4 regions of the Pseudomonas sp. FBCC-B1667 genome follow, and region 3 is predicted to be linked to each of the others. Evidence: predicted binding sites of a transcription regulator. Region 3 holds the regulator's gene; each other region holds the start of a gene.

Region 1 (7,809 bases), 1.0 Mb from region 3:
TCCAGGTACCAGTCGAGGTCGTTGAGCACGATCTCTTCGAATGTTTGCTCACCGGCCAGTACCGGCGACAACAGGATGCGATTGTAATTGGTATGGGGTTCGGCACCGAAGACCGTGATGTCGTACAGCTCGTTGCTCAGCTTGAGCAGTTCTTCCAGGGTACGAACCCCGGCCATGCCGTTGCCGATCATCACCAGTTTTAGTTTTTTCATCAGGTTCTCCGGGGAGCGGTGACCCGCCTCATCAGGGCTTCAGGTCTGGCTCGACAAATTTTGCGCAAACAAAAAAAGGCGTCCCGCTAGTTGCCTAGCGAGGACGCCTTTGTCCTGGTCCCGTTCTCTCGGGAAGCGCAGCCTTCATCGTTGAAGGCTGTGCTTTATGTGTGGTGGAAAGGGTAATGCAGTGGTTGTGCCAAGTGCTTCATGTGGCCGGGTTTATTGGGTGCTGTCGAAGATTACGAGTGTGAGAAGAGCGTTTTCGCACCGAAACAATGCGCGACGCCCGCAATTGGCGCGGCTTTTACACGTAGTTGCGTCAGTCGTGAAAAACCAACACCAGCAGCACCAGATTCAACAGCAACGACACCAAGGCCAATGTTCGCCAGACCCTCAACGGTTCACGCTCCAGCAACGGTCTGGGTCGAACGCTCAAGCTATGCCGTTCACCCTGTTCCAATAACAACAGCCACTCCTCAGCTGTTTCAAACCGCTGATCCGGATCCGCCACAACGGCACGTTGCAGACATTGCGCAATCCATTCCGGCAGATCCGGCCGATAACGACTGGCGCTGACCGGTACACCAAACCGTGGTCGCTGGAACGCTTCGATTTCACCGTAGGGGTAATGCCCGGTCAGCAGGAAATACAGGGTCACGCCCACCGCGTACAGATCTTGTTGCGGCGTCGGGATATCCCCGCGAAAGGCTTCCGGCGCGATGTAACTGGGCGTTCCAGGCAGGGTAGAGGCTTGATCCTCGGACAGTCCGGGGCAATACGCGAGGCCGAAATCCAGCAGGCGCAATTCGCCGTCGTCACCCAGCAGCAGGTTTTCCGGTTTGATGTCTCGGTGAAGAATTTGCCGCCGATGCAACAGGCCAACTGCCCGAAGCAAGCGCTCGGCCAGATCTTGCCATTGCGCCAGCGGCAAAGGTCCGACACGGGTGTGCAGGTCTGCCAGCGTCGTTCCGGAATATTCGCGCATCACATAGTACAAATGCTGACGCTGGCTGGCGGCATGGACTTCAGGAAAATGCCGTCCGGCCACGCGCTTGAGAAACCATTCCTCCGACAGCAACGCCTGCCCGGCCAAGTGATCGTCGTTCAGCGCGGCGGGCAATGTTTTCAACAGCCAGGGTTGCTGTTGCCCGTCGCGAACCCGATAGAGCAGCGATTGCTGGCTCTGACTGAGTATCCCTTCTACGAGCCAGCCTTCGAAGGATTGACCGGGTTTCAGCGCCGTTGGCAATGGCCATTGCTGCAAATGAATCAGCGCATCGCCAATGCTCGTTGCACCCAATGCATCGACCCGTACCAGCAGCGCGCTGGCATTGTCCTGACTACCGGCCAGATGGGCGGCCTGCACCAGAGTGTCTGCCGCACTGTCCAGATCGGGCTGATCTCGCAGAATGGCGGCAATCGCAGTGTCGCCCAGCACGGCCCAGATGCCATCGCTGAGCAGCACGAAACACTCATTCAGGCGCAATTCGCCATCGAGAAAATCCAGCACCAGATGCTGATCCAGGCCTAGTGCCCGTTTCAGCACATGCTGCATGCCCGGCTGGTCCCAGACATGGTCCTCGCTGATGCGCTGCAACTGATCCGCGTGCCAGCGATACACCCGGCAATCGCCGACATGGGCCAGCGTAAAACGCCGACCGCGCATGACCAGCGCACTGACCGTGGTCAGCAGCGGTTGCCCGCCACCATTGGCCTGCAGCCAGCGATTTTGCGCCAGCAGCAGGCGGTCCAGCGCTTGAGCGACACCCCAGGTTTCCGGGGTGGCGTAATAGTCCAGCGCCAGCGCCTGCAAGGTCGAACGGGCGGCGAGACCGCCATCGGCGCATTGGCTGACCCCATCGGCGATGGCAAACAGGTAACCCTTGCTCGCCGCCAATGCCGGGGCCGGCGTCACCAGGCGCAGGGCGTCCTGGTTTTCCTCGCGCGGGCCAATGGCGCTGGCTTCGGCAAAGCTCAGTTGCAGGCTCATTGAGGTCTCAGACCCGCGCCGCCGTCACTGCGGCCGAACCCCAAGTGGTTCTCCAGCGACGTTTCACGCCGTGCAGACCGAACCAGGCAAGAACGCCGAGGCTGGCGAACAACCACAGGGCCAACTGATAACTGCCGGTGCTCTGCTTGATCGCGCCCATGCCTGCCGCCAGGGCAAAGCCACCGATACCGCCGGCCATGCCGATCAAACCGGTCATCACACCGATCTCGCGACGAAAACGCTGCGGCACCAACTGGAACACCGCGCCGTTGCCTGCGCCCAAACCGAGCATGGTGCAGACGAAAAGCGCCAGCGCCGCGTAGGAACTCGGCAGATTGAAACCCACCGCCGCAATGCAGAGCGCCGCCACCGTGTACATCGCCAACAACGTGCGAATCCCGCCGAAACGGTCTGCCAGCGCACCGCCCAACGGCCGCATCAAGCTGCCGCCGAACACACAGGCCGCCGTGTAGTAACCGGCAGTCACCGGGCTCAGGCCGTACTGGTCGTTGAAATAGCCGGGCAGGGCGCTGGCAAGACCGATGAAACCGCCGAAGGTCACGCTGTAGAAAAACATGAACCACCAGCTGTCGCGATCGCCGAGGGCCTTGAAGTAGTCGGCCATCGACTTGGCTTTCGGTCGTTGCGGCGCGTTTTTCGCCAGCCAGGCGAAGACGATCAGGGTCAGGATCAGCGGGATCAGGGCGAAGCCGAACACGTTGCTCCAGCCGAATGCGGCGGCCAGCACCGGAGCGATCAGTGCGGCGAGCACAGTGCCGGAGTTACCGGCACCGGCGATGCCCATGGCTTTGCCTTGATGCTGTGGCGGATACCATTGCGAGGCCAGCGGCAGAGCGACGGCGAAAGACGCACCGGCCATGCCGAGGAACAGGCCCAGCACCAGCGCTTGCTCGTAGCTGTGAATCCCGAGTTTCCAGGCGCCGAACAGCGCACAGATGACGATCACCTGGCCGATCAGCCCGGCGGTTTTTGGCGACAGACGATCCGCCAGCATGCCCATGATAAAGCGCAGCACGGCCCCGGCCAGGATCGGCGTCGCCACAACCAGCCCGCGCTGTTGGGTGGTCAGGTGCAGGTCGGCGGCGATCTGCACCGCCAACGGGCCGAGCAGGTACCAGACCATGAAGCTCAGGTCGAAATAGAGGAAGGCCGCAAACAGTGTCGGCGTATGGCCGGATTTCCAGAAGCTTGAATTCATCGCGCACCTCAGCTGTGAAGAGTCTCGAGAAGGAGTCATGAGCTAGCAGGTGGGGCGCCTGTGGGCCGCACCACCGGCCCCGGGCTGTGGGGCCAAAACGAAAAAACGCCGCCACCTGATTCGCCAAGGGCAAATGAGGTGAGCGACGTCTTTGTCGTAGGTGGGGCAACCGCCGTTGGTTACCTGTGGTAATTACTTAGCCAGATTTGTGCCAACAGTTCAGAACCGAGTTGCGGCCCCTTCAAAGGCACCACAAAACCTCAGCCGAGCAACTCACTCATGGCAATGATCTGCTCGGCAACCTGGATCAACTTCTGCTGCCGGCTCATCGCCTGTCGGCGCATCAGGGTGTAAGCCTCTTCCTCATTGCAGCTCTTCATCTTCATCAACAGCCCCTTGGCCAGCTCGATGCGCTTGCGTTCAGCCAGTTGCTGGTCGCGGGCATGCAGTTGGGCGCGCAGCGCCTGGTCACTTTCAAACCGCGCCATGGCCACGTCGAGAATCGGCTGCAAGCGCTGTGCGTGAATGCCTTCGACGATGTAGGCACTGACCCCGGACTTGATCGCCTGGCGCATCACGCCGGGGTCGTGCTCGTCGGTAAACATGACGATCGGTCGTGGCTGGTCGCGGGTCACCAGCACCACTTGTTCCAGCACATCGCGGCTCGGTGACTCGGTATCGATCAGGATCACGTCCGGACGCACTGTTTCGACGCGCTCGGGAAGGTCAATGGTCAGGCCCGATTCGTCGATCACCTCGAACCCGGCTTCGGTCAGGGCGGCTTTCAATCGACCGACTTTCTTCGCGGTGTCGTTGATCAGCAGGATACGCAGCATGTTCGCAGTCTCCTGTCAGCGCTGGGCGAATCGGTGCGAGCTGTCGCTCAGGGCGTGCAACTTGAAGCTGCGGGCATAGCCGGCCGGGTCGGATCCATCCCAGACTTTGCCGTCGATCAACTGGCTGCTGCGCATGTCTTGATTCTGGGCGGCGACTCCGACAGCGCTGGCAGCCTCGCGGTACAACGCCAGTTGCTGGATTTGGCGGGCCACGCCGAGGTAATCCGGGTCGTCGCGCAACAAACCCCAGCGCCGGAACTGGGTCATGAACCACATGCCGTCGGACAGGTACGGCACGTTGACTTCGCCGTCCGCATGGAAGCGCAAAGCGTGCGGGTCCTGCCAGCGATGGCCCAGACCGTCGGCGTAGTCGCCCAACAGGCGCGGTTCGATGCAGTCGAGGGGGGCGTCGAGGTAGTCGGGCGCGCTCAATAGTTGTGCGGTGCTGCGGCGATTTTCCGTGCTTTGCTCGATAAACCGGCTGGCTTCCAGAATCGCCATCACCAAGGCCCGTGCGGTGTTGGGGTATTGCTCGACAAACGCATGGGTGCAGCCGAGGACTTTTTCCGGGTGATCGGGCCAGATGGTCTGGGTCGTCGCCAAGGTAAAGCCGAGGTTCTGTTGAACTGCGCTGGCGGACCAAGGTTCCCCGACACAAAAACCGTCGATGCGCCCGGCTTGCAGGTGCGCGACCATTTGCGGTGGCGGGACCACGACGCTGTCGACATCCTGTAACGGATGAATGCCCTGACTCGCCAGCCAGTAATACAGCCACATGGCGTGGGTGCCGGTGGGAAATGTCTGGGCGAAGGTAAGTTTCGGGCGAGTTTGGTGCACGTGGCGGTCGAGTGCATCAGGACTGGTCACGCCTAGCGCCTGCAAACCGTGGGAGAGATTGATGCTCTGGCCATTCTGGTTCAGGCCCATCAGCACGGCCATGTCGGTGGAGGCCACGCCGCCGATGCCCAGGTGAACGGCATACATCAGGCCGTACAGGCTGTGGGCGGCGTCGAGTTCGCCGCTGACCAGTTTGTCGCGCAGGTTGGCCCAGGACGACTGGCGCTTGAGGTTCAGGGTCAAGCCGTAAGGCTGGGCGAACCCCTGAGTGGCGGCGACCACCACCGATGCGCAATCGCTCAGGGCCATGAAGCCGAGGTTGATGTCGGTCTTTTCCGGGGCATCGCTGCCATTGACCCACGCCAAAGAGTTGGCTGGAACTTCGATCATGGTTAAGCACCTTGCATAAAAAAACGCCGTACCGGGCGCCTTGCCAGAGCAAGGGCCAGTGACGACGCCATTGTCTTTCGACCCATCCCGCCGTAGGCATGAGTGCTGATAGCGGTGAAGCTGCAAGGCATATGCCATCGTGTGCTGATTTTGTCGCGCGCCTCGCCTGCGGCCCCGATGCGCGGCTATAATTGCCGCCACTTTTCGTAGCCCAGAGTCAAACCCGCCCATGTACACCCTGGCCCGTCAGCTGTTGTTCAAACTTTCCCCGGAAACCTCCCACGATCTGTCCCTGGACCTGATCGGCGCGGGCGGACGTTTGGGCCTCAACGGCTTGCTGTGCAAGGCTCCGGCGAAAATGCCGGTGTCGGTCATGGGCCTGGAGTTCCCGAACCCGGTGGGTCTGGCGGCTGGTCTGGACAAGAACGGCGCGGCCATCGACGGTTTCGCTCAGCTGGGTTTTGGTTTTGTCGAAATCGGCACCATCACCCCACGCCCACAGCCGGGTAACCCGAAACCACGGATTTTCCGCCTGCCGGAAGCCGAGGCGATCATCAACCGCATGGGGTTCAACAACCTTGGCGTCGATCACCTGCTGGCCCGTGTCGCCGCCGCCAAGTACAAGGGCGTGTTGGGCATCAACATCGGCAAGAACTTCGACACCCCGGTCGAACGCGCGGTCGACGATTACCTGATCTGCCTGGATAAGGTCTACGCCCATGCCAGCTACGTCACGGTCAACGTCAGCTCGCCGAACACTCCGGGCCTGCGCAGCCTGCAGTTCGGTGATTCGCTCAAGCAGTTGCTCGCTGACCTGGCCATGCGCCGCGCCGAGTTGGCGTTGCGTCACGGTAAACACGTTCCGCTGGCCATCAAGATCGCACCGGACATGACCGACGAAGAAACTTCGCAGGTCGCACAAGCGCTGATCGAAACCGGGATGGACGCGGTGATCGCCACCAACACCACCCTGAGTCGCGTCGGGGTCGAAGGCATGGAACACGGCGACGAGGCGGGCGGTCTGTCCGGCGCGCCGGTTCGCGACAAGAGTACTCACACCGTGAAGGTGCTGGCCTCAGAGCTGGCCGGTCGTTTGCCGATCATCGCCGTGGGCGGGATCACCGAAGGCAAACATGCTGCTGAGAAAATCGCCGCGGGTGCGAGCCTGGTGCAGATCTATTCCGGCTTTATCTACAAAGGCCCGGCGTTGATTCGTGAGTCGGTAGACGCCATCGCCGCATTACGCTGATCCCTGTGGGTGCGGGCTTGCTCGCGAATGCGATTTAAGATTGAACGATGAGGTTGACTGATACACCGCTTTCGCGAGCAAGCCCGCTTCGACAGTTGGTTTGTGTGTAGCCAGAGATTGAGTTTTGGGCAGGCATAAAAAAGGGCTCCTTAAAGGAGCCCCTGGGCCGGAGCCCGCCGCCCGGATGGGACGTGCGTGGTTAATTCATTCAGTCATCAGATTGTCGTGTCGGAGTGTTAGGCCCTGTAAATTAGCCGACGGCGTGAAGTTCGTTGAGTCTGTGGATTCCCGCAGTGCCGGTCATACCGTCCCAGTTGTCGCCGCGTCCCTCGCGCCAGCCGTTAATCCAGGCTTGGCGTACTGACGGTAGAGTAAATGGGCAAAGCTCACGGGATTTGCCACCAACGCCATATTGATATCCGCGCAAAAATGCTCTTTCCAACGGATCACGCTTAAGTCTTCTCATAGGGTGTTGCCCTCACTTGTTGACTGTATTTATCGCGTAGACCTCAATCGAGGTCTGGCAGAAAAAACTTCTGCCGTTGGGGCCCGCTGCCGGCGTCGCGAGCCAAGGTGTTGACGTCGTTGCGGCGTCAACCTGTGTTGAGTTCTAACCAATGCATCACATCGAGGGAATGATCGTTTTGTCATAAGAACGTAACCATAAAGATGCTATGGCCATAAGTAACATGATGTCTGGCCCGTGTTTATGGGTAAAACCCCTGTATGATCGGCCCCCCGCAGGATGACGGGGTTAATCCTTCAGTGAGAATGAATTCTGTTTTCGAACGCATTATTCGACGAAGGGTCGACTTATTACATTTTGTTGCCTCAACTTTTTTATCTGCCTGTGCATCTAAGCTCTTTTAACCTGAGCAGCACAGGTGGGACGGCACACCTTCGTGCCACGCGGGCGCTCTTTTAGAAAAGCGCCTGATTGAAAACCGGACCGGCAATGCGTTGTCGGTTCACTTAGCTAAAGGCTCTGAAATTCCAATGTCCGATCAATTCGAAATCTTCCTCACTTGCCCCAAAGGCCTTGAAGGCCTGCTGATCGAGGAAGCCGTCGGGCT
Region 2 (7,809 bases), 3.1 Mb from region 3:
ATGGAGCCGCGCTTCTTCATTAAGCGTGTGCCGCAATCGTTGAGCACGGTGCTCGGGGCGGGGCTGATCGTCGGCTCGTTCTATGGTCTGGCGCCGCTGTATGCCTCCCAGCAGGGGTTGTCCACCGAGCAGGTCGGTCTGTTCATGGGTAGCTGCATTTTTGCCGGCCTGCTGGTGCAGTGGCCGTTGGGGTGGCTGTCGGATCGTTACGACCGGGCGCTGTTGATCCGCTGTTTTGCCTTTAGCCTGGCGCTGGCGGCGTTGCCGTTGGCGATCCTGCAGAAAGTGCCGTTGGAGGTGTTGTTCATCTCCGGGTTCCTCTGTTCGCTGGTGCAGTTCTGCCTGTATCCGTTAGCGGTGGCCTTCTCCAATGACCACGTCGAAGGTGATCGCCGGGTCTCGCTGACGGCAATGTTGTTGGTGACCTACGGTGTCGGCGCCAGTATCGGGCCGCTGGTCGCCGGGGTGCTGATGAAGCTGTTCGGCAGCCACATGCTCTATGCGTTTTTCAGTTTCTTCGCGCTGGTACTGGTGTGGCGAATCCGTCCGAAAGCGGTCACCAACCTGCATCAGGTCGACGATGCACCGCTGCATCACGTGGCCATGCCGGACAGCATGTCGAGTTCGCCGCTGGTGGTCTGCCTTGATCCGCGTGTCGATGAGCAGATCGTTCAAGAGCAGATGCACAGCCCGCCGCATCCGGAAGCGGAGCCGGAACCAGAGGTGGAAGTGGAAAGTGAGCCGACGCCACCGGAAGATCCGGATGCTGGACGCGAGCAAAGTTTCACTGAAGCCAGACCTTGATTGTTTGATGCATAAAAAAACGGGCAGTCACCGCAAGGGACTGCCCGTTTTTTGTTGAAGCGTTGGATCAGAAATCGTCTTTGTCGAAGCGCCGTGCTTCACGCTGTAGTTGGTAGACGAAACGCTCGACCTGCCGTTGAACCAGCCCGCTCATGTTGTGAAAACGGATGCCGGCGAAGGTGGTGGAGACCTTTTCTTCGAAATGCAGGTAACGCAGTTCCACCGGGGTGGTCATGCTGCCGAAGGGCAGGGCGGCGACGAAGCGGTCGTAGACCTGGCCCAGCTGCAGCCGGCCGGTGATGTCGCCGTCAAAGCGCAACTTGCAGCCGGTAGCGGAGATATCCAGCAACTTGCCGTTGACCGGCGACTTGAGTTTTTCGCCGCCCAGTTCGACATCCACCAACTGCGCCAACTTCAATGCAGCCCGGAAGGCGTTGCGGCGCTGGTGGTAGACCACTTCGTCAGGGAGTTTGCCGCGATAACAGCGAGTGTTGTTGAACTCGTCGAGGCTCAGCGGGCCGTTGCTTTCCCACGCGATGCGCACGCCGTCGTGGAAGCCTTCGACCCGAAACGATTCGCCCGCCAGCAAGTAGCGTTCGCCATCGCGAGGCACCATTTCATCCAGGGCGATCATATTGTTGTCACGGTCAACCTCCACCAGATAGCTCTGGAAGCGCTGGTTACGTTCGTGGAACGTAATGATCAGCGGGTCGTGGCTTTCTTGCAGTTGCCGCAGGTTACCCGCGATCTCCATGGGCGTGGAGAGCACCTTGGGTGGCTGCGGAGCATCTTCCGCGGTTAAGGCATTGGACACGGTTCATCGTTCTCCGGACAAATGTGACAGCGCATGGCTAGCATACTGCCAGCATGTGAGGCGTCTTGAAAGTGCGAACTCAATCAACAGGTTCACGCCTGACTGAGCGGGCGCGGCTTCGCTAGCTTGGCGGTTGATCCGCGGGCATCGTAAAGCGCGGGTGGTTCGCCGCCGGTGAGGATCTTCAGCTGATTGGCCGTGGCGGCCTGCTGGATCAGGATCGACTGACCATTATTGACATTGATGGCCTGGCACTGAGCCAGAAGATCGGTCAGGGCATCGCTCTGCGCAAGCAACTGATCGCCGATGCTTGACTGGCTGGCGAGTTGCTCCAGACCGTTGCGATTGGTAGGCAGATTGAGGCTTGCGAGCACTTCGCTGCGCTTGCGGCCATGCTGTTCGAGCAGAATGATCATTGCCTGTTTGCGCGCCAGAATGTCTTCGAGCAGTGGCATGTCGCGACCATGCAAGGCGAGGGACTCGGTTTGCAACAACTCCAGCAAGTGTTGCGCTGGAGCAAAGTCGTCGATGATCAGTTGCAGTAAATTAGTGTCGTGCATGGCTGGCCTTGGGGTTTAAGCGTCCAAAAGCCTGGCGCAGGCCGAAGGCCTAGCGCTGGGCTTCGAAGTTGAGCAGTTTGCTGGCTACACGGTTGCTGTCGACTTTATAGCTGCCATCGGCAATCGCTGCTTTCAACTCGGCCACGCGGGCATCGTCGACGGCAGGCTGATCGCGCAGCTTGTCAGTGACCTTCTGCAACTGTTGAGCCTCATTGCTGAGGTGTACCGATTCCCCGCTTTTGGCGGTACTGGCCTGTTCGGCCGGGGTATTCAGCGGCGCGGATTTGCCGGCTTCGGCAGTGTCCTTGTTGGCGCTGGTACGCGTACTGCCGGTCAGTGACGAGGAACTGTTCAAACGGCTGAAATCGATGACCATGATAAAAAACCTCTGGGAATTTGGACGCTTGCCATGTTTTCGGCTCTTCCTGCAAAAACTTTAGGCCCATTTATCAATGAGCCTGCATGCGCCAACGCATTTCCTGCGTGAGGCACAGTTTAGGGAACCGCCACGGCCAGCGCCATGTTTTCGCAAGCACAGAGTTTCTACATGGCCACTTCCACCTGGCCCGGCGCCATGACCTGCGCCTTGATGACCCGTTGGGAGTTGAGGTTTTTTACCCGGATCTGTTCACGCAACCCGCCATTGGACAGGGCTTCGCCCGGCATACGTACGCTGAGCGTACCGCTGCGGGCGGTAATTACGACCTGGTCGCCTTTGGAGATGACTTCGGCTTGTTCGAGATGGACCAGCGTCAGTACCTGATCGGCGACCGTTGGTCGGGTAAGTTTTTGTCCAATCGTCTGCTCGACGGAGGTGAAGTAACCCTGGCCGATCAGGCTGATGTCGCGTTCGCGCAGCATAACGTCGCCGGGCTCGATATAGCCGGCGCGTTTGAGGGGGCGGGTGGTGGTGACAACCTCTCGAAACAGGCGGACTTGAGCGGGCACGAACACCGTCCAGGGCGAGGTGCTGTCGCAACGAACCTTGACCGTAACCCGGCCAATCGGGATCGCCGGGCTCTCCAGGGTGGCTGTCAATTCCTTGTCGCACATGGGCATGCGCAGGCGCGGATCGAGCTGCTTGACCTCGATCTCATAACGACCTTCGGTTTGACTGGTCGCCAAATAGTCTTCTACGGTGAACTCAAGAAAGCCCTGAGTGACGCCGATAAGCATGTCAGGCAAGGTAACTGCGTCAGCAAGGGCAGGGCTGCCAGCGTTGAACAGGCAGACGGCCGACATCGCGCAAAGCACTTGGCGAGCGTGTGATGTCAGGCGTCGGAAAAATGTCGGTTCTGTGTTCATAAGAGTTAAAAAGCAAGCGCCGTGCCGTTTAGCAATGAACGTGCGTCGCAACACACTTAAGCGTTGGTGTAGGAGTCTGTGCATGGCTGGTGTAATGGATGCGGTAAACCAGCGCACGCAACTGGTAGGGCAGAATCGCCTGGAGCTGTTGTTGTTCCGTCTCGACGGCCAGCAGCTCTATGGGATCAACGTGTTCAAGGTTCGGGAAGTGCTGCAATGCCCAAAACTGACGTTGATGCCCAAATCCAGTCCTGTCGTGTGCGGTGTGGCAAATATCCGGGGGGCGACCATTCCGATTCTTGATCTGGCCATGGCGACCGGCTCCGGCGCACTGAAAGATCAAAGCAATCCGTTCGTGATCATCACGGAGTACAACACCAAGACCCAGGGTTTTCTGGTGCGCTCGGTGGAGCGCATCGTCAACATGAACTGGGAAGAGATTCATCCGCCACCCAAGGGTACGGGACGCGATCACTACCTGACGGCTGTGACTCGGGTCGACAATCAGTTAGTCGAAATCATCGACGTCGAGAAAGTGCTGGCGGAAGTGGCACCCACCCCGGAAGCGATTTCGGTGGGCGTGGTCGATGTCGAAACCCAGCACAAGGCTTTGTCCTTGAAGGTGTTGACCGTCGATGACTCATCAGTGGCGCGCAAGCAGGTGACTCGTTGCCTGCAAACGGTCGGCGTTGAAGTGGTGGCGTTGAACGACGGCAGGCAAGCGCTGGACTATCTGAAAAAGCTGGTCGATGAAGGGAAGAAGCCGGAAGAAGAGTTCCTGATGATGATTTCCGACATCGAGATGCCGGAAATGGACGGGTACACCCTCACGGCCGAGATTCGCAACGACCCGCGCATGCAAAAGCTTCATATCATCCTGCATACTTCTTTGTCCGGGGTATTCAATCAGGCGATGGTCAAGAAAGTCGGTGCCGATGACTTCCTTGCCAAGTTCCGTCCTGATGACCTGGCATCCCGGGTAGTCGACCGGATCAAAGCAGCAGATATCAGCTAGGGGCCTTCTGCCCCTGGTGGTTAACACGATTTAAGAGGCGGTATCTTTGTCTACGGGTAATTTGGATTTCGAACAGTTCCGGGTCTTCCTGGAAAAAGCCTGTGGCATTTTGCTCGGTGAAAACAAGCAGTACCTGGTCTCGAGCCGTCTCAACAAACTGATGGAACAGCAAGGCATCAAGTCCCTGGGTGAGCTGGTCCAGCGCATTCAGACCCAGCCGCGCAGCGGTTTGCGCGAGATGGTGGTGGACGCGATGACCACTAACGAAACCCTCTGGTTTCGTGACACCTATCCGTTTGAAGTGCTGAAGAACAAGGTATTGCCTGAAGCGATCAAAGCCGCTCCTGGCCAGCGCTTGCGGATCTGGTCCGCGGCGTGTTCGTCGGGTCAGGAACCGTATTCGCTGTCGATGTCGATCGACGAGTTCGAGCGCGTCAACATGGGCCAGTTGAAAATGGGCGCGCAGATTGTCGCCACCGATCTGTCCGGCACCATGCTGACCAACTGCAAGACCGGCGAGTACGACAGCCTGGCGATCGGCCGTGGCCTGTCGCCCGAGCGCCTGCAGCGTTACTTCGATCCGAAAGGGCCGGGACGCTGGGCGATCAAGGCGCCGATCAAGAGTCGCGTGGAGTTTCGCTCGTTCAACCTGCTGGACAGCTACGCAGCCTTGGGCAAGTTCGACATCGTGTTCTGCCGCAACGTGCTGATCTACTTCTCCGCCGAGGTGAAGAAAGACATCCTGTTGCGCATTCACAGCACGCTCAAGCCGGGCGGCTATCTGTTCCTCGGTGCGTCCGAAGCGCTGAACGGTTTGCCGGATCATTACCAGATGGTCCAGTGCAGCCCGGGGATCATTTACCAGGCGAAATGATTCGTTGGCGGCACAAAAAACGGGAGTCCTCAGGGGCTCCCGTTTTTTTATGCCTGATGATTTCACGCCAACACCCCAATTCAAATGTGGGAGCGAGCAAGCCCGCTCCCACATTTGGATCTGCGTGCCCGTGGGAAAGCGGCAGAAAAGCGGCATCCAGCGGACACCGTTTGCCGCTTTTCTGGCATTGCCGTCCTTGCCACTCCCCGCAAAGCCCGGATTTTCGGGGTATTTCGATTTGGCACGCCGCTTGCTTTGTCACCGTTACGAAAAATCAGGTCACCGAAGGTTTCCCGACATGAGCATCAGCTTCGATAAAGCGCTCGGTATCCACGAACAAGCCCTGGGCTTCCGCGCTCAGCGTGCCGAAGTCCTGGCCAACAACATCGCCAACGCCGACACCCCGAACTACAAGGCTCGGGATCTGGACTTCTCCAAAGTGCTTGCCGCACAGAACGAGAAAACCAAGGGCGGTACGTTTGCCTTGAACATGACCAACAGCCGTCATATCGAAGCTGAAGGCCTGGGCAATGGCGACGAGTCGCTGCTGTATCGCACGCCGATGCAACCGTCGATCGACCAGAACACCGTGGACGCCCAACTGGAACAGTCGAACTACGCGGAAAACGCCGTCGGCTTCCAGGCCAGCTTCACCCTGCTCAACAGCAAATTCAAAGGGCTGGTATCAGCCCTGCGCGGAGAGTAAGTCATGTCTCTATCCAGTGTTTTCAACATTGCCGGTAGCGGCATGAGTGCGCAAACCACGCGCTTGAACACCGTCGCCTCCAACATCGCCAACGCCGAAACCGTCTCGTCGAGCATCGACCAGACTTATCGCGCCCGTCACCCGGTGTTCGCCACCATGTTCCAGGGCGGCCAGAACGGTGGCAGCGATTCGCTGTTCCAGAGCCAGGACGCTGCCGGTCAAGGCGTGCAAGTGCTCGGCGTGGTCGAAGACCAGAGCAACCTCGAAGCGCGTTATGAGCCGAACCATCCTGCTGCCGACGCCAAGGGTTACGTCTACTACCCGAACGTCAACGTCGTCGAAGAAATGGCCGACATGATTTCCGCGAGCCGTTCGTTCCAGACCAACGCCGAAATGATGAACACCGCCAAAACCATGATGCAGAAGGTCCTGACCCTCGGTCAGTGATAAGGGGCGACTCAGATGAGTGTTACTGATACCACCAGCGGTTTGAGCCTCAAGGATGTTTTGGCAAACTCCTCGGTCAAGACCACGAGCACCGGTACCGATGGCCTGGCTGCGGCAACCAGCAGCGCCACCGGCAAGAACGCTTTGGGCAAAGATGCGTTCCTGCAGTTGCTGGTGACGCAGTTGAAAAACCAGAACCCGCTGGAACCGCAGGACAACGGCGCGTTCGTCGCTCAGTTGGCGCAGTTCAGCAGCCTGGAAGGCATCACCAAGCTCAACGACACGGTCAGCGGCATTGCCGGCAACTACAACTCGTCGCAAGCGTTGCAGGCTTCTTCGCTGGTGGGTCGTTCGGTCGTTGCCCAGACCGACACGGCTGTGGTCGACACCTCCAAGAGTTTCAACGGTACGGCAGTCGTTCCGGCTTCGACGAACCCGGTCACCATCAAGATCACCGATACCGATGGCAAAGTCGTTCGCACCATCGACTTGGGCAGCCAGCAAGCCGGCAACGCCAGTTTCATCTGGGACGGCAAGAACGACGCGGGTGAAGTGGCCAAGGCCGGCACTTACAAGTTTGCAGCAACCGCGACTTACGACAACAAGGCGACCTCGCTGGTGACTTACCTGCCGGCAACCGTCAACAGCGTGACCATCAGCCAGACTGGCGGTGAGTTGATGCTGAACCTCGCAGGCCTGGGCAGCGTTGCCCTGTCCAAAGTACAGACCATTGGTATATAGAGCCGACTAGCACGGCACAAAGGAGTGGAATATGTCTTTCAATATCGGCCTTAGCGGTCTCTATGCAGCCAACAAACAACTGGACGTCACCGGCAACAACATCGCCAACGTCGCGACCACCGGTTTCAAATCGTCCCGTGCAGAATTCGAAGACGTGTACTCGGCCACGCGCCTGGGCACCGGCAGCAAGACCATCGGCAACGGCGTGCGTCTGGCCAACGTTGCCCAGCAGTTCACTCAGGGTGACGTGAACAACACGGGCAACGTGCTGGACATGGGCATCCAGGGCAGCGGGTTCTTCATCCTCAGCGACAACGGTTCCCTGAGCTACACCCGTGCCGGTGCGTTCAAGACTGACGCCGAAAACTACGTGGTCGACAACAACGGCAACCGCTTGCAAGGTTACGGCGTCGATGACAATGGCAAGATCATCAATGGCGTGCTGACCGACCTGAAAATTGACACCTCGAGCCTGTCGCCAAAGGCGACCACTCGCGTCGACCAGACGATTAACCTTGACTCCTCGGAAGCCCTGCCGACCGT
Region 3 (7,809 bases):
TCAGAATAAAGTCCAGACCGAGTACAGCCAAAGAGGCATACACCACGGTCTTGGTAGTGGCACGACTGATCCCCTCGGAAGTGGGCTCACAGTCATAGCCTTGGAATACGGCGATCCAGGTCACGACGAACGCGAAGACAATGCTTTTGATGATGCCATTGAGCACATCATCAGTGAACGTCACGCTGTTTTGCATGTTTGACCAGTATGAGCCTTCATACACACCCAGCCAGTCGACGGCCACCCACGAACCGCCCCAGATACCCACCACGCTGAAAATCATCGCCAGCACCGGCAGGGAAATGAAGCCGGCCCACAGGCGTGGGGCAACGATATATTTGAGCGGGTCGACACCAATCATTTCCAGACTGGACAATTGTTCGGTGGATTTCATGTTGCCGATTTCCGCCGTCAGCGCCGAACCGGCACGCCCGGCGAACAGCAGTGCCGTCACCACAGGCCCCAGTTCACGCAGCAGCGTCAGCGCAACCATCTGCCCGACAGCCTGTTCCGAGCCGTAGCTGGACAGGATGTTGAAGCCTTGCAGCGCCAGCACCATCCCGATGAACACGCCGGAGACGACAATGATCACCAGGGACATCACGCCGACTGAATGAAGCTGCTTGACCAGCAGGCCGAAGCCGCCGCCGATGCCACCGCGACCGAGCAAGGCATGGAACAGGAAAATCGTCGAGCGACCGAACACCGCCAGCACGTCGATGGCCGCATGGCCAAACCGGCGCACGCGTTCTATCAATGAAATCTTGCGCATCAACGCTTCCCCAGAAGATCTGCGCGGTAATCCGTCGCTGGAAAGTGGTACGCGACCGGACCGTCGGGGTCGCCAGTCATGAATTGACGGATCCGTGGCTCCTGCGAGTTCATCAGTTCCTCGGGAGTCCCCTGTCCCAACACCTGGCCTTCGCCGACGACATAGATGTAATCGGCGATGCTCGCTGTTTCGGCCAGATCATGGGACACCACGATACTGGTGATGCCCAGGGCATCGTTGAGCAGGCGAATCAGGCGCACCAGCACGCCCATGGCAATGGGGTCCTGGCCGACAAAGGGCTCGTCGTACATGAGGATCTGCGGATCAAGGGCAATTGCCCGGGCCAGCGCGACACGACGCTTCATGCCGCCGGACAACTCGTCAGGCATCAGGTCGATGGCACCACGCAAGCCCACGGCCTGCAATTTAAGCAGGACGATGTCACGGATCATTTCTTCCGGCAGTTCGGTATGAACGCGCAGCGGGAACGCGACGTTCTCGAACACATCGAGGTCGGTGAACAGGGCACCGCTCTGGAACAGCACCCCCATGTGCTTGCGCGCATCGAACAGATCACTGCGCGACAACTTGGGCAGGTTCTGGCCGTTGACCCAGACTTCGCCCTTTGTTGGACGCAATTGTGCGCCAATCAATCGCAACAGCGTGGTTTTGCCACACCCGGAAGGCCCCATGATGCCGGTGACCTTGCCGCGTGGGATACGGATATCGACGTTATTGAAAATGCTGCGCGCACCGCGCTTGAAGGACAGTCCCTTCAGCTCGACCGCGTAGGCGTTATCGGCACTCATCTAAACTCCTTGCGATGCAGCCTCTCACTCGGACGCCTGGCTCTCTGACGAAAGCACATACCTCCCCGGGCAGGCCGAACTGGCGGCGAACTATATCACTGCAAAGGCCTGGCGCCCAAGGCCCAAGCCCGACCATGTTCAGTAACATGACAGGCAAAAAGCCTCGTTTAGAGGGGATTCGGTTACAGGGAATGACAAAGCGTGACGAACTAGCGTGAGGGATTTGATCATTACCGCTATAATCGCCGCCTTTTCATCAGGCTATACGATTTCTGACATGAGCCAATCCAGCGACCTGATTCAATCAGCACAACGCACCATCCGCCTCGAACTGGAAGCCGTAGAAGGCTTGCTGCCCCATATCGACGCAGATTTCGTACGCGCTTGCGAGATGATTCTGGCCAGCAAAGGCCGCGTGGTAGTGGTCGGCATGGGTAAATCAGGGCACATCGGCAACAAGATTGCCGCGACCCTGGCCAGCACCGGCACCACGGCTTTTTTCGTGCACCCGGCCGAAGCCAGCCATGGCGACATGGGCATGATCACGCGGGATGACATTATTCTGGCCCTGTCGAACTCCGGCTCCACCAACGAAATCGTCACCCTGCTGCCCTTGATAAAGCGTCTGGGCATTCAGTTGATCAGCGTGACCGGCAACCCGGATTCACCGCTGGCCAAGGCTGCCGAGGTCAACCTCAACGTTCACGTCGAACACGAGGCCTGTCCGCTGAACCTGGCACCGACTTCCTCCACCACCGCAGCCCTGGTGATGGGTGACGCACTGGCCGTTGCGTTGCTGGAAGCTCGCGGCTTTACCGCTGAAGACTTTGCCTTTTCTCACCCGGGAGGTGCGCTGGGCCGACGTCTGCTGCTGAAAGTGGAAAACGTCATGCACGCCGGGCAAGAGCTGCCGCAGGTTCAACGCGGCACCTTGCTCAAGGATGCCTTGATGGAAATGACCCGCAAGGGTCTGGGCATGACCGTCATTCTGGAAGCCGACGGCAAGCTGGCCGGGATCTTCACTGACGGTGATCTGCGTCGCACACTGGATCGCAGCATCGACATCCACAGCGCCACCATTGACCAGGTCATGACGGCTCACGGCAAGACCGCCCGCGCCGAAATGCTTGCCGCCGAGGCCCTGAAAATCATGGAAGACCACAAAATCAACGCGCTGGTCGTGGTCGACAGCGAAGACCGTCCGGTCGGCGCCCTGAACATGCACGACTTGCTGCGCGCAGGAGTAATGTAATGAGTTCGGACCTGCTGCAACGCGGCAAACAGATCAAACTCGCGGTGTTCGACGTCGACGGCGTGCTGACTGACGGACGCCTGTATTTCCTCGAAGATGGCAGTGAGTTCAAGACGTTCAACACCCTCGACGGTCAAGGCATCAAGATGTTGATGGCGGCGGGCATACAGACGGCTATCATCAGCGGCCGCAAGACCCCGGTGGTCGAACGACGAGCAAAAAACCTCGGCATCCCGCACCTTTATCAAGGTCGCGAGGACAAACTGGTGGTACTGGACGAACTTCTGGCCCAACTCAACCTAAGCTATGAACAAGTGGCCTATCTCGGTGACGACCTGCCGGACCTGCCGGTGATTCGCCGCGTCGGCCTGGGCATGGCAGTAGCCAACGCAGCCAGCTTCGTGCGTGAAAACGCCCACGGCATTACCGTCGCCCGGGGTGGCGAGGGTGCTGCTCGCGAGTTCTGCGAATTGATCCTGCGCGCCCAGGGCCGCCTCGATGCGGCCAACGCCGAGTACCTGTGAGCACATTATGCTGAGCAAAAAGTTTCGTAACATCCTGTTGTTCAGTTGCATCGCGGCGCTGTTCGCTGCGGTCGGCTACTGGAACATCAGCCCGGAACGCTTCCTCGACAAGACAGTTGCCCCTGTCGATGAAAGCGCGATCGACTATTACGCACTCAACGCCCACAGCGTGCAGTACCTGCCGGACGGCAAATTGCAGTACGAAATGACGTCCGACAAGGTCGAACACCTGAAAGCGTCCGAGGTCACGCTGTTGACCAATCCCGACCTGAACATGTTTCGCGGCACCCAGTTTCCCTGGCACGTTCAGAGCGAGCGCGGCGAAGTCAATACGGACGGTACCCAGGTCGAGCTGATCGATTCGGTACGCATCACCCGTTTCGACGAAAAAAACCGCAAGACCCTGATTACCACCACCCGTATGACTGTGTTCCCGCAGCAGCAATATGCGCAGACCGACCAACCCGTTAGAATCGACGGCGCTGGCGGTGTATCGACAGGCAACGGAATGAAAGCGTACTTGAAAGAAAGCAGGATACACCTGCTATCTAACGTAAGAGGACAGTATGAGGCTCGTTAAAACCCTCCCTATTTTGCTCAGTCTGGGCGCAGCACTGGGAAGCGTGAGCGCCTGGGCTCTGCCGAACGATCAAGAGCAGCCAATCCGCATTCAGGCCGACGATGCCCAACTGGACGACAAGAATGGCGTTGCCACCTATAAAGGCGACGTGATCATCACCCAGGGTTCGATGATCGTTAAGGGCAACACCGTGACCATCACTCGTACGCCGGCTGGCGACATCGACGTGGTGACATCGGTGGGCAACCTTGCCTACTTCGAACAGTTGCAGACCGCTGGTGACACCAAGCCTGTGCAGGGTTGGGGTGTAACCATCCAGTACCACGCTGCGCAAAACCGCGTCGTGCTGATCGACAAGGCAAAAGTTGTCGACAAAGACAGCAACACTACCCAGGGCGAGAAAATCGTCTATGACACGGTCAAGAAGCTTGCCAGCGCTGGCCGTGCGACAGGCAACAAGGTCACCGAGGCGCGTCCACGCATCGACATGGTGATCCAGCCGAAGAAGAAAACCGACGAGCAGAAGGCCCAGTAATGGCAACTCTGAAAGCCCAGCATCTGGCCAAGAGCTACAAGAGCCGCCAGGTCGTGCGCGACGTCAGCCTCTCGATCGACAGCGGTCAAATCGTCGGCCTGCTGGGTCCCAACGGCGCCGGCAAGACCACCTGCTTCTACATGATTGTCGGCCTGGTGCAGGCCGATCAGGGCCGCGTGCTGATCGATGATCTGGACGTCAGCCACCAGCCAATGCACGGTCGTGCAAAAGCCGGTATCGGCTATCTGCCGCAAGAAGCATCGATCTTCCGCAAACTTTCGGTGGCCGACAACATCATGGCGATCCTCGAGACCCGCAAGGAACTCGACAAGGCCGGTCGTCGCAAAGAGCTGGAAAGCCTGCTACAGGAATTCCACATCAGCCACATCCGCGACAACCTCGGCATGAGCCTGTCCGGTGGTGAGCGTCGTCGCGTGGAAATCGCCCGCGCACTGGCCACCAATCCGAAATTCATCCTGCTCGACGAACCTTTCGCCGGCGTGGACCCGATTTCGGTCGGCGATATCAAGCAGATCATCTACCACCTCAAGGCCAAAGGCATTGGCGTGCTGATCACAGACCACAACGTCCGTGAAACCCTGGATATCTGCGAGACCGCCTACATCGTCAACGATGGCCAGCTAATCGCCGAAGGCGACTCCGCCACTATCCTGGCCAACGACCTGGTCAAAGAAGTTTACCTGGGCCATGAGTTCCGCCTGTAAGCGTTGAGGTGTCTGGCTAGTCGACTGAGCGCTTACAACGATAAAAATCAACAGGTTTTTATTGTTACAGCGCTCTAGGCAAACACTTCAGTTTCAGGCATATAATTTGCTTATGTTTGGCGCTCCGGCGCCCTGTAGTGGATGGCGCATGTGCGCCGGCGAATAAGGTGTTAAGCCCCTGCCATGAAACCATCGCTAGTCTTGAGAATGGGCCAGCAGCTGACGATGACACCGCAGCTGCAACAGGCCATCCGTCTGCTCCAATTGTCGACCCTGGATTTGCAACAGGAAATCCAGGAGGCCCTGGAGTCCAATCCGATGCTCGAACGCCAGGAAGAAGGCGACGACTTCGACAACGCCGACCCCTTGGCCGACAAAGCCGAACAGCAACCCAATGCCGATGTTTCGGAACCCTCCTATCAGGAAACCGCCCCGACGGTGGACAACCTCGAGGAAGGCGACTGGAACGAGCGCATTCCCAACGAATTGCCCGTCGACACGGCTTGGGAAGACGTCTACCAGACCAGCGCCAGCAGCCTGCCGAGCAACGATGACGACGAATGGGACTTCACCACTCGCACTTCGGCTGGCGAGAGCCTGCAAAGCCACCTGCTCTGGCAACTGAACCTGGCACCGATGTCCGACACCGATCGCCTGATCGCCGTGACCCTGATCGACTGCATCAACAATCAGGGCTACCTGGATGAAACCCTCGAGGAGATCCTCGAAGCGTTCGATCCGGAACTGGACATCGAGCTGGACGAAATCGAAGCCGTCCTGCACCGCATCCAGCAATTCGAGCCGGCCGGCATCGGCGCTCGCAACCTGGGCGAATGCCTGTTGCTGCAATTGCGCCAATTGCCCGCCAAGACGCCCTGGCTGGCCGAAGCCAAACGCCTGGTCACCGACTACATCGATTTGCTTGGTAGTCGCGATTACAGCCAGTTGATGCGCCGCATGAAGCTCAAGGAAGATGAACTGCGCCAGGTCATCGAACTGGTCCAGAGCCTCAACCCGCGCCCCGGTTCGCAGATCGAATCCAGCGAAGCCGAGTATGTCGTCCCGGACGTGATCGTGCGCAAGGACAACGAACGCTGGCTGGTGGAACTGAACCAGGAGTCGGTGCCCAGGCTGCGGGTCAACGCGCAATACGCCGGATTTGTCCGTCGCGCCGATACCAGCGCCGACAACACCTTCATGCGCAATCAGTTGCAAGAGGCTCGCTGGTTCATCAAGAGCCTGCAAAGCCGCAATGAAACACTGATGAAAGTCGCCACCCAGATCGTCGAGCATCAGCGCGGCTTCCTCGAATACGGCGACGAAGCCATGAAGCCGCTGGTTCTACATGACATCGCCGAAGCAGTAGGCATGCACGAATCGACGATTTCACGGGTGACCACACAAAAATTCATGCATACCCCTCGGGGTATTTATGAGTTGAAATACTTTTTCTCCAGTCACGTCAGCACCTCCGAAGGCGGCGAATGCTCGTCCACGGCGATCCGCGCGATCATCAAAAAACTGGTTGCCGCGGAAAATCAGAAAAAGCCGTTGAGTGACAGCAAGATCGCTGGTTTACTGGAGGCACAAGGCATTCAGGTGGCTCGCCGCACCGTCGCCAAGTACCGTGAATCCTTAGGGATCGCGCCTTCGAGCGAACGCAAGCGGTTGATGTAGAGCCACGCCACAGCGTTCCAGTGGTAGATCATCTGATCTGCCGCTTTATGCACTGGCAACGAAGGAGAAGCTGTATGCAAGTCAACATCAGTGGACACCAACTGGAAGTGACCGAACCCCTGCGCACCTACATCGGCGAAAAACTCGAACGATTAGAGCGGCATTTCGACAAGATCACCAACGTGCAGGTCACGATGACGGTCGAGAAGTTGAAGCAGAAAATCGAAGCCACCCTGCATATTCCCGGCAATGAAGTGGTCGCCAACGCGGAACATACCGATATGTACGCGGCGATCGACGCATTGACCGACAAGCTGGATAAACAACTCAAAAAGCATAAGGAAAAGACCCAGAGCCTCCTTCAGGGCGCGACCGGTCGTTAACATCCCCAACCCATGATCCGACTTGAAAACATCCTGACCCCCGGCCGTTCCCTCGTGAACGTGCCGGGTGGCAGCAAAAAGAAAGCCCTCGAGCAAATTGCCAACCTGATCGCCCGGGAAGTGCCGGATCTGGAGATGCAAGATGTCTTCGAGGCTTTGATTGCCCGTGAAAAACTTGGCTCGACCGGTTTTGGTAACGGTATCGCCATCCCCCACTGCCGCCTCAAAGGTTGCGAGTCGCCCATCAGCGCCTTGATGCACCTCGACGCCCCAATCGATTTCGATGCCATCGACGGCGCTCCGGTTGACCTGCTGTTCGTACTGCTGGTCCCGCAAGCCGCTACCGATGCCCACCTTGAACTGCTCCGCCAGATCGCCAGCATGCTCGATCGCAAGGAAGTCCGTGATCGTCTTCGCAGCGCCCCGAGCAACGAAGCCTTGTATCAGGTTGTCCTGGACGAGCAAAACGGTCCGTAACCATGCGCTTGATCATCGTCAGTGGCCGTTCCGGCTCAGGTAAAAGTACCGTACTCGATGTTCTCGAGGACAACG
Region 4 (7,809 bases), 920 kb from region 3:
CCGAGAATCGCGCACCCCGTCGCGCCCAGCGGATGGCCCATGGCAATGGAGCCGCCATTGACGTTGACCTTGTCCGGATCGATGGCCATGTCCTTGATGAATTTGAGCACCACCGAGGCAAACGCTTCGTTGACTTCGAACAGGTCGATGTCTTCCACCCGCAGGCCGGCCCTGGCCAGTGCTTTACGGGTGGCCGGCGCCGGGCCGGTGAGCATGATGGTCGGATCGGTGCTGGTGACCGCCGTGGCGACGACCCGCGCCCGAGGCTGCAAGCCCAGCGCCCGGCCCTTGGCTTCCGAACCGATCAGCATTAGCGCCGCACCGTCGACGATCCCGGAGCTGTTGCCCGGCGTGTGCACGTGATTGATCCGTTCGACATGGCTGTAGACGCGCAACGCCGTGGCATCGAAGCCCATTTGCCCCATCATCTCGAAACTCGGTTTGAGCTTGCCCAGGCCTTCGAGGGTGGAGTCGGCGCGAATGAACTCATCGTGATCGAGCAGGATGATGCCGTTCTGATCCTGCACCGGCACCAGCGACTTGTTGAACGAGCCGTTCGCCCGTGCCCGCGCCGCTTTTTGTTGCGAGTGAAGCGCGTAGGCATCGACGTCCTGGCGGCTGAACCCTTCGAGGGTGGCAATCAGGTCGGCGCCCACACCTTGTGGAGTGAAATGGCTGTGCAGGTTGGTTTCAGGGTCCAGCGCCCAGGCCCCACCGTCACTGCCCATCGGCACGCGGGACATCGACTCGACACCGCCGACCACCACCAAGTCTTCGAAACCGGAGCGCACCTTCATCGCGCCGAGGTTCACCGCTTCAAGCCCCGAAGCGCAGAAGCGGTTGATCTGCACGCCCGAGACGCTCACATCCCAATCCGCTACCAGGGTCGCGGTTTTGGCGATATCGGAGCCTTGATCGCCAATCGGCGTCACGCAGCCAAGCACCACATCATCAACCTGGCTGGTATCGAGCGACGTGCGCTGTTGCAGCGCGGTGAGCAAGCCGGCCACCAGATTAATCGGTTTGACGCTGTGCAAGGCGCCATCGGCCTTGCCTTTGCCACGGGGCGTGCGTAACGCGTCGAAAATCAAAGCTTGGGTCATGACGTCCTCGAACCTGGGCGGTGAGTAAATACTGAGTACTCACTCTTATGCCGGGCCGCCACGGATTCAATGACCGCAGCGCTCACGGACGTTGACTGACACGCTCAGACGGACGGTAGTGAGCTAGGGGATTAACCGATTCAGGACACGGAGCTGTCTAGCAGAAGGGCGTCCAAGAAGCTGGCAATAGGCCTCATGCCTTTTTGATAGCTTTTATAGACAATCCCATACGAAATGGATCTAAACCACGCGTGACGCGGGCTCTAAGGTGAAGTGTACGAAGTTGTCGTCGGGTTTTGCCGAGGCGCTCGTCCTACAGGAAGTGCACCGCTCTGTCGTCATGGAGATATGCAGGCAGGCATCAGGAAATAACAAAAAAGGCGGTCAAGCCATGTTCAAACATTCGAAAGTACGTCAAGCCGGGCTCATTCTTTTCGCCACCACGCTGTTGTTGATTTTGCCGAATCTGACCAAGGTGATTGGCTAGTCGGTTAAAAACGATGTCAGGTATTTATGTCGTCATTCTAAAAATGTGACTGGCCCGCTACTCGGGCCAACGTGGCTGTGCCAACCTATGGGCACTTTCACGACATGGACGGCGATCTAATGAAAACACTCATTCTGTTCGGGGCCTTGCTGCTCAGCACACCTCTGTTTGCCGCACAGTTGGTCCTCGAGCTGGGCGCGACCAGTCGCACCTGGCAGACCGAAGAACTGCTCAAGCACCCGCAAATCCAGACCCTCCCTATTGCCGACGACGTTTCCTACAAACGGGACATGAGCTATCAGGCGGTGCCGCTGGCGGCGCTGTTGACCGGCATCAAGCCCGATGACCATTTGCAAGCCGTGGCGCTGGATGGATTTGCCGCCGAGTTGGCCGCAGCTCCTTTGCTCAGCACCCAAGGCGCGCGAGCGTGGCTGGCGATTGAGGACCCGGCGAAACCGTGGCCGCCGTTGTCGGAAGGCAATGAGAGTGCCGGACCGTTTTATCTGGTCTGGACGGATCCGCAAGCCGGCAATATCAGCCCGGAGCAATGGCCGTTCCACGTGTCCAGCATCAAGCGCCTGGCGCCGGTGGCTGCACGCTTCCCAACCCTGCTGCCTGATCCGGCACTGAAGGCGGACGATCCGGTGAATCTGGGTTTTGCGCTGTTTCAGAAGAACTGCCTGGCGTGCCATCGATTGAACGGTGCCGGGGATGCGCAGTTCGGGCCGGATCTGAATATTCCGTTTAGCCCGACCGAGTATTTCGGGGCGGAGTTCTTGAAGCGCTATATCCGTGATCCACAGAGCTTGCGCCAGTGGCCGCAGGCGAAGATGCCGGGGTTTACGGCGCAGGTGTTGCCTGATGCGGATCTGGACATGTTGGTGGGGTATTTGAAACACATGAGCGGACGCAAAATTAAGCCCTGACACAGAATCCCTGTGGGAGCGAGCCTGCTCGCTCCCACAGGGGGTTGTAGTGATGCGGATTATTGCTGTTGAACGGAGATAACCGGCATCGGCGTCGGCGACACAGACACCTTTGCATGCATCTGCTCACACCCGCCGCCCCGGCGCATTCCGCGTACCGGGCAGGCATCCAGATAATCCAGGCCCACCGCCAGTTTCAAGTGCCGCTCAGGCCGGGCCAGTTCGTTGGTCACGTCAAAGCTGTACCAGGCGTCATCGAGCCAGGCTTCCGCCCAAGCGTGACTGGCCAGGTGTTCGCTGTTCTCGCTGTACAAATAACCCGACACATAACGCGACGGAATGCCCAGGCTACGCGCGCAGGCGAGAAACGCATGGGTATGGTCCTGACAGACGCCAGAACGGCCGGCAAAGGCTTGGGCAGCGCTGGTGTCGACTTCTGTTGAACCCGGCGTGTAGGTCATGTGCTGGTTCAGGCCATGCATCAAGTCGATCAGCGCGGTGCGATCCCGGCGTGTCTTGCATTCCTTTTGCGCGAACGCTCGCAAGGCTTCGTCGGCTTCGGTCAGCCGGGTGAAACGCAGGAACGGCAGCGCCGACTGACTCTCATGCTCGGCCTCGCGAAGCTCATCGATATCCACCTGACCACGGGCGCCGATGATGATCGCCTCGTGCGGCTCGTCCATGGTCAACACGTGCAGGATATTGCCGAACGGGTCGAGTTGCGCACGCACCGGCCGCGGCAGATCGAGTTGCCAGCTGAGCACGTGCTGGCGCTCGCTGTCGTGGGGTGTCAGTCGCAGGTACTGGATGCTCGCCCGCACCTGATCTTCATAGTGATAGGTGGTTTCGTGGCTAATGGACAGTCTCATGCAGCCTCCAGGTAGGAACTGTGAATGGCGTTGCCCAACTGGCGCACCAGCGGGATGAATTCGGTCAGCCAGGCGTGCAGGCCTTCGTCGAGAATTTCGTTGATTCCGGTGTAACGCAGGCGCGAATCCATTTCTGCCGCCAAGCGTTGCGCGGGGCGGCCGTTGGCGCCGGGTAAGCTGGCGAGGATCTGGTCGATTTCTTCGGTGCAGGCGCGCAAGGAGCGCGGTACATCGGCCCGCAGCAACAACAATTCGGCTACCTGACGGGCACCGGGCGCATCGCGGTAGATCTCGGTGTAGGCCTCGAACGAAGACAGGGCTCTCAGCAGCGCACTCCACTGGTAATACGCATGAGCCGTGCCGTCACTGACTGCTTCAGCCTGATCACCGGCCATTTCGTAGCGCGCATCGAGCAGACGCAGCGTGTTGTCGGCCCTTTCGATAAACGTCCCCAGACGAATGAAGCGGAATGCATCGTTACGCATGATCGTGCCGTAGGACGCTCCCCGGAACAGGTGGGAACGTTCCTTGATCCATTCACAAAAACGGCTCATGCCGTAGCGGCTCAAGCCCTGTTCGGCGATACCGCGAATTTCCAGCCAGGTGGCGTTGATGTTTTCCCACATGTCCGCTGTGATTCGCCCACGCACGGCATGAGCACTGGCCCGTGCCGAACCGAGACAGCTATAGATACTGGCCGGGTTGGCCGCATCGAGGGCAAAGAAATGCAGCAGCCGTTCAGCATGCAGCTCGCCGTGGCGCTCCAGGTAATCGTCCAGGGTGCCTGTGATCAGCAGCGGCATGGCGAGTTCGTGCAGCCCGTCGCCGCGACCATCCTGCGGCATCAACGACAGCGAATAACTGATGTCGAGCATCCGTGCGAGGTTTTCCGCCCGCTCCAGGTAACGCGACATCCAATACAAATCCGAGGCAGTTCTACTTAACATGGCAGGCTTCCTTCAATCCTCGACCACCCAGGTGTCCTTGGTTCCGCCACCCTGGGAGGAATTCACCACCAGAGAGCCTTCACGCAGGGCGACGCGGGTCAAACCGCCGGGCACAACCCGGGTTTCGCGGCCAGACAATACAAACGGACGCAGGTCGATATGGCGTGGCGCAATGCCATTTTCGACAAAGGTCGGACAGGTCGACAGGGACAACGTCGGTTGCGCGATGTACGCGTGCGGCTTGGCTTTGATCCGTGCGCGGAACGACTCGATTTCCGCCGCCGTCGCCGCCGGCCCCACCAGCATTCCGTAACCGCCGGAGCCTTGTGTTTCCTTGACCACCAGATCCGGAAGATTGGCCAGCACGTGGGACAGTTCAGAAGGATTACGGCACTGGAAGGTCGGCACGTTCTTCAGGATCGGTTCTTCGTCGAGGTAAAAACGGATCATGTCCGTGACAAACGGGTACACCGACTTGTCGTCCGCCACTCCGGTGCCGATGGCATTCGCCAGCACGACATTGCCAGAACGGTACGACGACAATAGCCCCGGAACGCCCAGCATCGAGTCCGGATTGAACGCCAGCGGATCGAGGAACGCGTCGTCGAGGCGACGGTAGATCACGTCGACGGCTTTAGGCCCGTCCGTGGTGCGCATGAACACTTTGTCATCGCGCACGAACAAGTCCGCCCCCTCCACCAGCTCAACCCCCATCTCCCGAGCCAGAAAGGCATGCTCGAAAAATGCGCTGTTAAAACGACCTGGGGTCAGCACCACCACGCTCGGGTTGTCGATCGGGCTGGAGCTTTTCAGGGTATCCAGAAGCAAATTCGGATAGTGATCGATGGGGGCAATGCGCTGTGCCGCAAACAGTTCGGGGAACAGACGCATCATCATCTTGCGGTCTTCGAGCATGTAGCTCACACCGCTCGGTGTCCGTAGGTTGTCTTCGAGCACGTAATACGTGCCGTCACCGTCGCGCACCAGATCGACGCCAGAGATATGCGAATAGATATCGCGGTGCAGATCCAGCCCTTGCATCGCCAACTGGTATTGCTCGTTGGCCAGCACTTGCTCGGCCGGGATGATGCCGGCCTTGATGATGCGCTGCTCGTGATAGAGGTCGGCAAGAAACATGTTCAGTGCCTTGACCCGCTGAATGCAGCCGCGCTCGACAACCCGCCACTCGCTGGCAGGAATGCTGCGAGGGATGGTGTCGAAAGGAATCAGGCGCTCTGTCCCCTGTTCGTCTCCGTAGAGCGTGAAGGTTATCCCGGCGCGATGAAATAACAGATCGGCCTCGCGTCGCCGTTGTGCCAAAAGCTCGTCAGGCGTTTCGGCCAGCCAACGGGCAAACTCCCGATAATGCGGGCGGACCTGGCCGCCGGCATCGTACATTTCATCAAAATAGGTGCGGATCATGCCGTACTCCTTGTCACCCGGACATCTAGGCTTCGCAAGGCCCGTGCCATCGGCAGAAACGCTTTGATATCAATCGGTTGGATAATCGCCCCGTTTACATCGCACCATTCCTGTGCAGCAAACGTCCCAACCTGACAGCCCCCGCATCATTGCAAGGCGACCGTGTCGCCTATCACCAGCATAGTCAGAGTTGATTTCACTGCCCGGCCACCGGTGCGGATAATTCGCGCATTCGCTGGAAAATCAGCCCGAACTTCCCTTTAGCCGCCTGCTCAGGCGGTTTTTTTTGCCCCGGATTCTTGTTTCAGGGTTTTGCCGGACGTGTTTTACGCCCACTGAAAACCAAAACGGCCAACCCGAAGGTCAGCCGTTAGTGCGTGTCACTGTTCATAGGATTATGCGAGTAGCCCTCGTACCTCCTGCTTGACGCCCCATCCTTCGATGATTCCACCCAGAGGCTCGACCACCGCCTCAAAGCCTTGCTCGAAATCGCCGATGTCATCGTAAGTGGCATACATCACTTTGCTCAGTTCGAGCGCCCATGCGCCGTCGTCGCGCACGCTGATTTGCGCATTCAGGGATTCACCACGGTAATGACCTGCTGCTCTGCGGGCCCGCTCCTCGTCGGGGAAAATGGCGTAGAACTCGATGGGGTGGAATCTTGAAAAGTCGAAACCGCCTTCTTTCATGCGGCGCAGCACCGAGCTGCTGATGTCTTCTTGATAGGCTGTGCTCATGAAACGTCCCCCTCATAGTGATGGATAGACTTTCCGTATTCCCGGCACGCGCAACCGAGTGGTGCGAGCGATGCGGCAACTTCGTTGCCGGTGGGAAGCAAGCATGTAGCTGACAAGACCAGACCTTAGCGATCCATTCGCTGATCTCGATTGCAGAGTAGCCTCAAGAGAGAGCCGCTGCCAAGGCCTGGATGAGAATGAGACAGGAGAGGTTCAGATTGGCGTGATGCCGAGGATTTGAATACTGTTCTGGGCTTTGAGACTTTTGACGCTCGCATCGGGGGTTCGCCCTTCCAGATCGTTCAGATCCAGTTCGGCGGCGACAGGCAGGAGTCGGGCCTTGATGAGTTTGGCGGCGTGCTCATTATCCGGGCACTCGTCGCACTCAAAGACTTCATCGACTGTTTCACCATGATCATCGACGAAAGTGATTTTCCACTTTTGCATCAGTGCCTCCTCGATAAAACCCATGGATGGGCTTACATGCATCTGGACTTTTGCGCTGATTGATCGTTCAAACGGATTGCGTTGTTCTGACAGGAAAAACATACCCCTTGTGGGAGCGAGCAAGCCCGCTCCCACATTGGGGTTGGGTACAACCTTTAGTCGTTACTTGGCTTGTTCACCGCTTGCAGCACGTATTGCGGCAAGGCGAAGGCGCCGATGTGAATCTCTGGATTGTAGTAGCGAGTGATGATGCCGCTGCCGGCGAAACGCTGTTGCAGGGTGTCACGGGACAGTTTGCGATAAGCGGTATTGGTCGCGCCCCAGGCGAACGTCATCGAGCCGCCGATGTAGGTCGGCACGGCCGCCTGATAGAAGTGCCAGTCCGGGAACAGGCTGCGCAGACGCCCGGCGGTGGTTTTCACTTCTTCGATCTGCATGAACGGCGTGCCGTTCTGGGTTACCAGAATGCCGCCCTCGTTCAGGCAGCGACGGCAGGCCTGATAAAAGTTTTCCGAGAACAGTACTTCACCCGGACCGATCGGGTCGGTGGAGTCGGAAATGATCACGTCGAACTTTTCAGTGGTGGTGGCGACGAAGCGCATACCGTCGTCGATCACCAGGTTCAGGCGAGGATCCTCGAACGCCCCTTTGGAGTGGTTCGGCAGGAACTCCTTGCACATGTCGACCACGGTGCCGTCGATCTCGACCATGGTGATGTGTTCGATGCTGCGGTGCTTGGCCACTTCACGCAGCATGCCGCCGTCGCCGCCGCCGATGATCAACACGCGCTTGGCGCTGCCGTGCGCCAGGATCGGCACGTGGGTGAGCATTTCGTGGTAGATGAATTCGTCGGCTTCGGTGGTCTGGATCA

The links. The regulator sigma-54, encoded in region 3, starts transcription at its own class of promoters, with help from an activator protein. The targets are predictions, from matches to a motif close to ANTGGCATNNANNTTGCTNT.
Region 1: a site for sigma-54 is predicted at 5,607-5,626, ahead of NL116_RS09930 (CmpA/NrtA family ABC transporter substrate-binding protein). Genes of this name have one in related genera too.
Region 2: a site for sigma-54 is predicted at 5,610-5,629, ahead of flgB (flagellar basal body rod protein FlgB). Genes of this name have one in related genera too.
Region 4: a site for sigma-54 is predicted at 5,786-5,805, ahead of NL116_RS09455 (circularly permuted type 2 ATP-grasp protein). Genes of this name have one in related genera too.

Annotation. Positions count from the first base shown of each region.
Region 1 is NZ_CP101437.1:2,208,044-2,215,852, forward strand. It holds gene nirB (nitrite reductase large subunit NirB) at 1-212, opposite strand, end outside; gene NL116_RS09915 (bifunctional protein-serine/threonine kinase/phosphatase) at 535-2,205, opposite strand; gene NL116_RS09920 (nitrate/nitrite transporter) at 2,213-3,424, opposite strand; gene NL116_RS09925 (ANTAR domain-containing response regulator) at 3,685-4,260, opposite strand; gene NL116_RS09930 (CmpA/NrtA family ABC transporter substrate-binding protein) at 4,276-5,487, opposite strand; gene NL116_RS09935 (quinone-dependent dihydroorotate dehydrogenase) at 5,717-6,736, shown strand; gene rmf (ribosome modulation factor) at 6,987-7,202, opposite strand; gene rlmKL (bifunctional 23S rRNA (guanine(2069)-N(7))-methyltransferase RlmK/23S rRNA (guanine(2445)-N(2))-methyltransferase RlmL) at 7,733-7,809, shown strand, end outside.
Region 2 is NZ_CP101437.1:5,012,596-5,020,404, reverse strand. It holds gene NL116_RS23185 (MFS transporter) at 1-804, shown strand, start outside; gene NL116_RS23180 (flagellar brake protein) at 872-1,618, opposite strand; gene NL116_RS23175 (flagella synthesis protein FlgN) at 1,711-2,178, opposite strand; gene flgM (flagellar biosynthesis anti-sigma factor FlgM) at 2,228-2,554, opposite strand; gene flgA (flagellar basal body P-ring formation chaperone FlgA) at 2,722-3,483, opposite strand; gene NL116_RS23160 (chemotaxis protein CheV) at 3,566-4,498, shown strand; gene cheR (protein-glutamate O-methyltransferase CheR) at 4,545-5,372, shown strand; gene flgB (flagellar basal body rod protein FlgB) at 5,671-6,078, shown strand; gene flgC (flagellar basal body rod protein FlgC) at 6,082-6,525, shown strand; gene flgD (flagellar hook assembly protein FlgD) at 6,541-7,266, shown strand; gene flgE (flagellar hook protein FlgE) at 7,298-7,809, shown strand, end outside.
Region 3 is NZ_CP101437.1:1,183,985-1,191,793, reverse strand. It holds gene mlaE (lipid asymmetry maintenance ABC transporter permease subunit MlaE) at 1-772, opposite strand, end outside; gene NL116_RS05175 (ATP-binding cassette domain-containing protein) at 772-1,581, opposite strand; gene NL116_RS05170 (KpsF/GutQ family sugar-phosphate isomerase) at 1,859-2,833, shown strand; gene NL116_RS05165 (KdsC family phosphatase) at 2,833-3,357, shown strand; gene lptC (LPS export ABC transporter periplasmic protein LptC) at 3,365-3,937, shown strand; gene lptA (lipopolysaccharide transport periplasmic protein LptA) at 3,924-4,472, shown strand; gene lptB (LPS export ABC transporter ATP-binding protein) at 4,472-5,197, shown strand; gene NL116_RS05145 (RNA polymerase factor sigma-54) at 5,381-6,874, shown strand; gene hpf (ribosome hibernation-promoting factor, HPF/YfiA family) at 6,949-7,257, shown strand; gene ptsN (PTS IIA-like nitrogen regulatory protein PtsN) at 7,270-7,734, shown strand; gene rapZ (RNase adapter RapZ) at 7,737-7,809, shown strand, end outside.
Region 4 is NZ_CP101437.1:2,104,822-2,112,630, reverse strand. It holds gene NL116_RS09475 (acetyl-CoA C-acetyltransferase) at 1-1,103, opposite strand, end outside; gene NL116_RS09470 (c-type cytochrome) at 1,695-2,516, shown strand; gene NL116_RS09465 (transglutaminase family protein) at 2,576-3,385, opposite strand; gene NL116_RS09460 (alpha-E domain-containing protein) at 3,382-4,332, opposite strand; gene NL116_RS09455 (circularly permuted type 2 ATP-grasp protein) at 4,345-5,754, opposite strand; gene NL116_RS09450 (ribonuclease E inhibitor RraB) at 6,150-6,491, opposite strand; gene NL116_RS09445 (hypothetical protein) at 6,705-6,938, opposite strand; gene speE (polyamine aminopropyltransferase) at 7,094-7,809, opposite strand, start outside.